2 regions of the Streptomyces sp. NPDC013317 genome follow, and region 1 is predicted to be linked to the other one. Evidence: riboswitches for the same ligand, from Rfam matches in the RefSeq annotation. Region 1 holds a riboswitch; the other holds the start of a gene.

Region 1 (3,203 bases):
CAGGGCGAGGGTGTCCCAGCGGGCGCTGCCGAGGCCGCCGAGGGACCAGAACATCGCCTCCTGGAAGTGTTCGGGGCGGCCCGCGAGGACGAGGAGCAGGGTGGTCAGCGCGGAGAGGATGTACGAGACGGCGACGCCGGCGAGGACGAGCCGGGAGCCGGTCATCGTGGAGCCGCGGCGGGCGAGCGCGTAGACGAGGACCAGGGCGAGCAGGGCGCCGGCGAAGGCCCCGGCGGGCATGGCGACGGTGGTGGTGATCCCGCCGCCGACGCCGAGGACGAGCACGAGGACGGCCCCGGTGGACGCTCCCGAGGAGATGCCCAGGAGGAAGGGGTCGGCGAGGCGGTTGCGGACGAGGGCCTGGAGGACGGCGCCGACGACGGCGAGCCCGGCGCCGACGACCGCGCCGAGCAGGACGCGCGGCAGCCGGACGTCGAGCACGATCGTGCGGTACGGGGAGGGGGCGGCGCGGCCGGTGAGGATCTCGGTGACCGCGCCCACGGGTATCCGTACCGACCCGAGTGCGACCCCGGCGACGACGGCTGCCGCGAGCGCGGCGACCAGCCCCCCGAGGACGAGTGCGAACCGCCCGCGCCCGGCCGGCGCCGGAGCGGCCGGGGCCCGGCCCTCGGGGGCCGTGTCCCGTTCCGCTCCGGCGGCCGGGGACGGGGGCGGGGACGAGGTGGCGGTCATCGGGTCGGGTGGAGCTGGGTGGCGAGCTTCTCGATCGCCGCGGGGACCCGGACACCGAGGACGGCGTCGGAGAGCGGCAGGACGGCGAAGCGGCGGTTCTTGACCGCCGGGACGTCCTGGAGGGCCGGGTCGTCGAGGAGGCGCTTCTTCTTCTGTTCGACGGTCGTGGAGCCGTAGTCGTAGATGACGATCACCTCCGGCTTGCGGGCGACGACCTGCTCCCAGGTCGCGTCCCCGAAGGGCTTGCCGAGGTCGGCGAAGACGTTCCGGCCGCCCGCGAGGGAGATCAGCTCGTTGCCGATTCCCTTGCCTCCGGCGGTGAACGCGGTCTTGTCGCCGCTGTCGTAGACGAACACCGGGACAGGGGTGACCCCGTCGAGCCTCTGCCCGGTCGCCGTGACCGTCTTCTTCGCCCCGGCCGTCCACTCCGTGCCGCGTTCGGGGACGCCGAAGGTCCGGGCCACCTCGTCGACCTCGCGGTACAGGTCGGCGAGGGAGGAGGCGCCGGAGGGGCAGTACTCCATGTTCAGGCGGGTGTTGACGCCCGCCGCCTTCAGGTCGTCCCGGGCGCGTCCGGCCTTCGCGTCGAAGGCGCTGGAGTAGCCGCCGTAGACGAAGTCGGGGTTCGCGGCGAGCAGGGCCTCCTTGGAGGGGTACTCCTTGGCGAGGACCGGCAATGAGTCGTACGCCTTCTTGTACGCGGGCAGGATCCGGTCGTCGAGGTAGGCCGTGCCGACGAGGGACTTCTCCAGGCCGAGGGCGAGCATCACCTCGGTGACGTGCTGGTTCATGGTGACGACCCGCTGCGGCGGTGCCTGGTAGGTCGTCTTCACACCGCAGTTGGAGACGGTGTACGGGAACCCCGGTGCGGCCTTGGCGGCGGGGGCGTCCTTCTCAGCGGGGGCCGCGCAGGCCGCGAGCAGCGGGACGAGGGCGGCGGCGGGCAGCAGGGTACGACGGGGCCAGGTCATGGCGGACGAGCCTCCTCCGGGGATTTCCACGTCCCCAGTCGGTGGTGAGAGGCGGCAGGTCAGTTCCTGGCTTCCGGCCCCCGGAGGGGCCGGTCACAGTGGCGGGACCGTGCCGGATTCGCACCGGCTTCCTGGGTCCTGCCGCCCTGATGGTCGCGTCAGTGTCTCAGACGCCGTACTCCTCGACGACCTTCACGTCCTCCTCGGTCACGACGCCCTCGACGATCCGGTAGGAGCGGAACTGGAAGGGGCCCGCGCCGTCGGTGTCGGCGGTGGAGACGAGGACGTAGTGCGCGCCGGGCTCGTTGGCGTACGTGATGTCGGTACGGGACGGGTAGGCCTCGGTGGCGGTGTGCGAGTGGTAGACGATCACGGGCTCCTCGTCCCGGTCGTCCATCTCGCGGTAGAGCTTGAGGAGGTCGGCGGAGTCGAACTCGTAGAACGTGGGCGAGCGCGCCGCGTTCAGCATCGGGATGAACCGCTCGGGGCGGCCGCTGCCGGCGGGACCCGCGACCACGCCGCAGGCCTCGTCGGGGTGGTCCGCGCGGGAGTGTTCCACGATCTGGTCGTACAGGGCCCGGGTGATGGTCAGCATGTCCGACAGGATAAGCAGAGGGGCCGCTCCGTACCGAGGAGTGGTACGGAGCGGCCCGAATGCTGGACAGGCCGGGTCAGGAGCGCTTGGCGAAGGCCGCGCCCTCCGGGTTGCGGGCCTTCAGGACCAGGTAGGAGACCCCGAGGATCAGGCCCCACAGCGGCGCGCAGTAGAGCGAGATCCGGGCGTCCTTGTCGATGCCCATCAGCACGATGACCATGCCGATGAAGGCGAGGGCGAAGAGGCTGCACCAGATGCCGCCGGGCGCCTTGAAGGACGACTGGGGCAGCTCGCCGCGGTCGGCCTTGCGACGGAAGCGGACCTGGCAGACCAGGATCATGATCCAGGCCCACATGCCGGAGATGGTGGCGAAGGAGACGACGTAGTTGAAGGCGTCGCCGGGCCACTGGTAGTTGATCCAGACGCCCACCATCATCAGGCCGGCCGAGAACGAGGTGCCGACCAGCGGCAGACCGTTCTTGGTGAGCTTGGTGAAGAACTTCGGGCCCTGGCCGTTGAGCGCGAGGTCGCGCAGCATGCGGCCGGTGGAGTACATGCCCGAGTTGCAGGAGGAGAGCGCGGCGGTCAGGACGACGAAGTTCACGATCGCGGCGCCGACGCCGAGGCCCATCTTCTCGAAGGCCGCGACGAACGGGGATACGCCCGGCTGGAAGTGGGTCCACGGGACGACCGACAGGATCATGATCAGCGCGCCGACGTAGAAGACGGCGATGCGCCACGGCACGGTGTTGATGGCCTTGGGCAGGACGGTCTTCGGGTCCTTGGACTCGCCCGCCGTGACGCCGACCAGCTCGACGGCGAGGAAGGCGAACATGACCATCTGCAGGGTCATCAGGGTGGAGCCGATGCCCTTGGGGAAGAAGCCGCCCTCGGACCACAGCAGGGTCATGGAGGCGGTGTCACCGGCGTCGGAGAAGCCGATG
Region 2 (3,203 bases), on a different contig from region 1:
ACGGGTAGACCAGCGGGATGTCGCCGAGCGCCGCGTCCGGTCCGCAGGCGGCGGACAGGCCGGCGTTCTTGCCGGGCAGCCACTCCAGGTTGCCGTGCTTGCCGAGGTGGACCATCGCGTCGGCGCCGAAGCCGCCGTCCTCGGCGCGCGCCGCGATCCAGCGGTAGGCGGCCAGGTAGTGGTGGGACGGCGGGAGATCGGGGTCGTGGTAGATCGCGATCGGGTTCTCGCCGAAGCCGCGCGGCGGCTGGATGAGGACGAGGAGGTTCCCGCGCCGCAGGGCGGCGAGGACGATGTCGCCCTCGGGGTTGCGGGACCGGTCGAGGAACATCTCGCCGGGCGCCGGGCCCCAGTGCTCCTCGACGGCCTCGCGCAGCTCGGCCGGGAGGGTCGCGTACCAGCGGCGGTAGTCGGCGGCCGGGATGCGGACGGGGTTCTTCGCCAGCTGCTCCTCGGTCAGCCAGTCCTGGTCGTGGCCACCGGCCTCGATCAGGGCGTAGATCAGCTCGTCGCCGTCCCCGGAGACCAGCCCGGGGATCTCCTCGACCGGGCCGAAGTCGTACCCCTCCTCACGCAGGCGCCGCAGGAGCGCGACGGCGGAGGCGGGGGTGTCGAGGCCGACCGCGTTGCCGATCCGGGAGTGCTTGGTCGGGTACGCGGAGAGGACCAGCGCGAGCCTCTTCTCGGCGTTCGGGATGTGCCGCAGGCGGGCGTGGCGGACCGCGATCCCGGCGACGCGCGCGGCGCGCTCGGTGTCGGCGACGTACGCCGGAAGTCCGTCCTCGTCGATCTCCTTGAAGGAGAACGGGACGGTGATGAGCCGGCCGTCGAACTCGGGCACGGCGACCTGGCTCGCGGCGTCCAGCGGGGAGAGGCCCTCGTCGTTCTCCTCCCAGGCGGCGCGCGAGCCGGTGAGGCAGAGCGCCTGCAGGATCGGCACGTCGAGGGCGGCGAGCGCGCCCGCGTCCCAGGCGTCCTCGTCCCCGCCCGCCTGCGCCTCGGCGGGCTTGGTGCCGCCGGCCGCGAGGACGGTGGTGACGATCGCGTCGGCCGTACGAAGGGTGTCGAGCAGCTCCGGCTCGGGGGCGCGCAGGGAGGCGACGTACAGCGGCAGGGCACGCGCGCCCGCGTCCTCGATCGCCGCGCAGAGCGAGTCGACGAAGGCGGTGTTCCCGCTCATGTGGTGGGCGCGGTAGTAGAGCACGGCGACGGTCGGGCCGTCGGTGGCGCGCGCCTCCCGCTCCAGCGGGCCCCAGGTGGGCGCGGCGGCCGGGGCGTCGAAGCCGTGACCGGTGAGCAGCACGGTGTCGGAGAGGAACCGGGCCAGCTGCTCCAGGTTGGCCGGGCCGCCGTGCGCGAGGTAGGCGTGGGCCTCGGTGGCGACGCCGACAGGGACGGTGGAGGCCTCCATCAGCTGGGCGTCGGGAGCCTGTTCCCCGGAGAGCACGACCAGCGGCTTCTCCGTCGCCCGCAGGGCGTCCAGGCCGTCCTCCCAGGCGCGCAGACCGCCGAGGAGGCGTACGAGAACGAGGTCGGCGCCGTCCAGGAGCCCGGGCAGGTCGTCCAGGGCGAGGCGGGAGGGGTTGGCGAACCGGTACGCGACGGGGCCGCCGGCCGCGCGGGCGCTGAGCAGGTCGGTGTCGGAGTGCGACAGCAACAGAATTCGCATGCGTGCGCAGGCCTTCCTCGGGGTTGTCCGCGCCCCGGGTGGTCGTGTGGACGGCAGGAGTTCCTGACTCACCCGGCCCCTTCCGGGACCCGGCTCACAGTGGCGGGACCGCGCCGGATTCTCACCGGGCTTCCTCCCCGGGGTCCTGGGACCCCATGCCGATCTGCATAGTAGATCGTGCGCTCGGCGGCCCGGGGGGTCACCCGGATTCACGTGGGTATGCTCGCCGCCATGCCGCCCACCACGCCCCCTGCGCCCAACCAGGGCGAACCTCTCATACGGGACCGTGGCGACGCCTGCCCCGGGGCGCTCCGACTGCACCCCGCCGACGACGGTCGCCTGGCCCGACTGCGCCTGCCCGCAGGGTTGTTGACGTCTCGTCAGGTCCAGGTTCTGGCGTCGGCGGCGGAGTCCCTGGGCGACGGACGGGTGACGGTCACGTCCCGGGGGAACGTGGAGCTGCGGGGCCTCGGCGAGGGCTGCGGCGCGGAACTGGCGGACCGCCTGGCGGAGGCGGGCCTCCTCCCCTCGACCACCCACGAACGGGTCCGCAACATCGTCGCCTCCCCGGCGGCCACACTGGACGGACTCGGCCACGCGGACGTCCAGTTGTGGGCCCGCGAGCTGGACGCGCTGCTGTGCGCGACCCCCTGGACGGCGGCCCTCTCGGGCCGCTTCCTCTTCGCCCTGGACGACGGCCGCGGCGACGTGGCGGGGCTGGGCGGAGATGTGACCTTGATCGCAGAAGGCCCCCGGCCGGACGCCGACCGGACGGGCACGAGCCCGTCGCCCGGCGGAGCCACGGCGAGCGGGAGCGTCGGCCCCGCGCCGCGCGCCGCCGACGCCCTGCTGTGCGTCGGCGGACAGGCGTTCCGCGTCGCAGGTGCCGACGCGCCGCGAGCCGCGCTCGCCGCGGCCGACGCGTTCCTGCGGGCCGCACAGGACGCCGGAAACGGCGCGTGGCGCGTGAAGGAACTGCCGCGCTCCGGAGCGCCGGAAGCGGAAGCCACCGACGCCGCCGGCCCGAACGGGCTGCCGGGCGCCGACGGCCCGGAGGACGGGGCCGGCGCGGCGAACGCCGAGACCGGCCTCCTCGACCTCGCCGCCGCACTCGCGCGGGCCGGCGTCGACGCCCGCCCCGTCACCCCCGCACCGCCGCTGCCGCACCGCGCTCCGCCCGAGCCCGGAGCGCTCGGCGGGCGCGCGCTGCACGTGCTCGCGCCCCTCGGGCGGCTGACCGCCGCCCAACTCCGGGCGCTGTTGCCCGCCGACGAGGTGCGGCTCACGCCCTGGCGTGGTGCCGTCGTCGTCGGGGCCTCCCCCGAGCGACTGCCGGAGCTCGACGCGGCCGGCCTCATCACCCGGCCCGCCGACCCCTGGGTCGGCGTCGGCGCCTGCACCGGGCGCCCCGGCTGCGCCAAGTCCCTCGCGGACGTGCGCGCCGACGCCACTCCCGGCCGCGGCGGTCTCCCCGTCCACTTCTCCGGGTGCGAGCGTCGGTGCGGCCACCCGCAGGGCCGCGCCTGGGTCGACG

The links. A riboswitch is a leader RNA that binds a small molecule or an ion and turns the genes downstream of it on or off. The one in region 1 is predicted to bind cobalamin.
Region 2: another riboswitch for cobalamin. It lies ahead of cobN (cobaltochelatase subunit CobN); the one in region 1 lies ahead of ACZ3IJ_RS29680 (ABC transporter substrate-binding protein).

What each region holds. Positions count from the first base shown of each region.
Region 1 is NZ_JBVHDX010000014.1:104,282-107,484, reverse strand. It holds gene ACZ3IJ_RS29685 (FecCD family ABC transporter permease) at 1-693, opposite strand, end outside; gene ACZ3IJ_RS29680 (ABC transporter substrate-binding protein) at 690-1,664, opposite strand; adenosylcobalamin (AdoCbl) riboswitch at 1,673-1,823, opposite strand; gene ACZ3IJ_RS29675 (M67 family metallopeptidase) at 1,831-2,259, opposite strand; gene ACZ3IJ_RS29670 (amino acid permease) at 2,336-3,203, opposite strand, start outside.
Region 2 is NZ_JBVHDX010000008.1:265,172-268,374, forward strand. It holds gene cobN (cobaltochelatase subunit CobN) at 1-1,669, opposite strand, end outside; cobalamin riboswitch at 1,709-1,843, opposite strand; gene ACZ3IJ_RS22295 (cobalamin biosynthesis protein CobG) at 1,889-3,203, shown strand, end outside.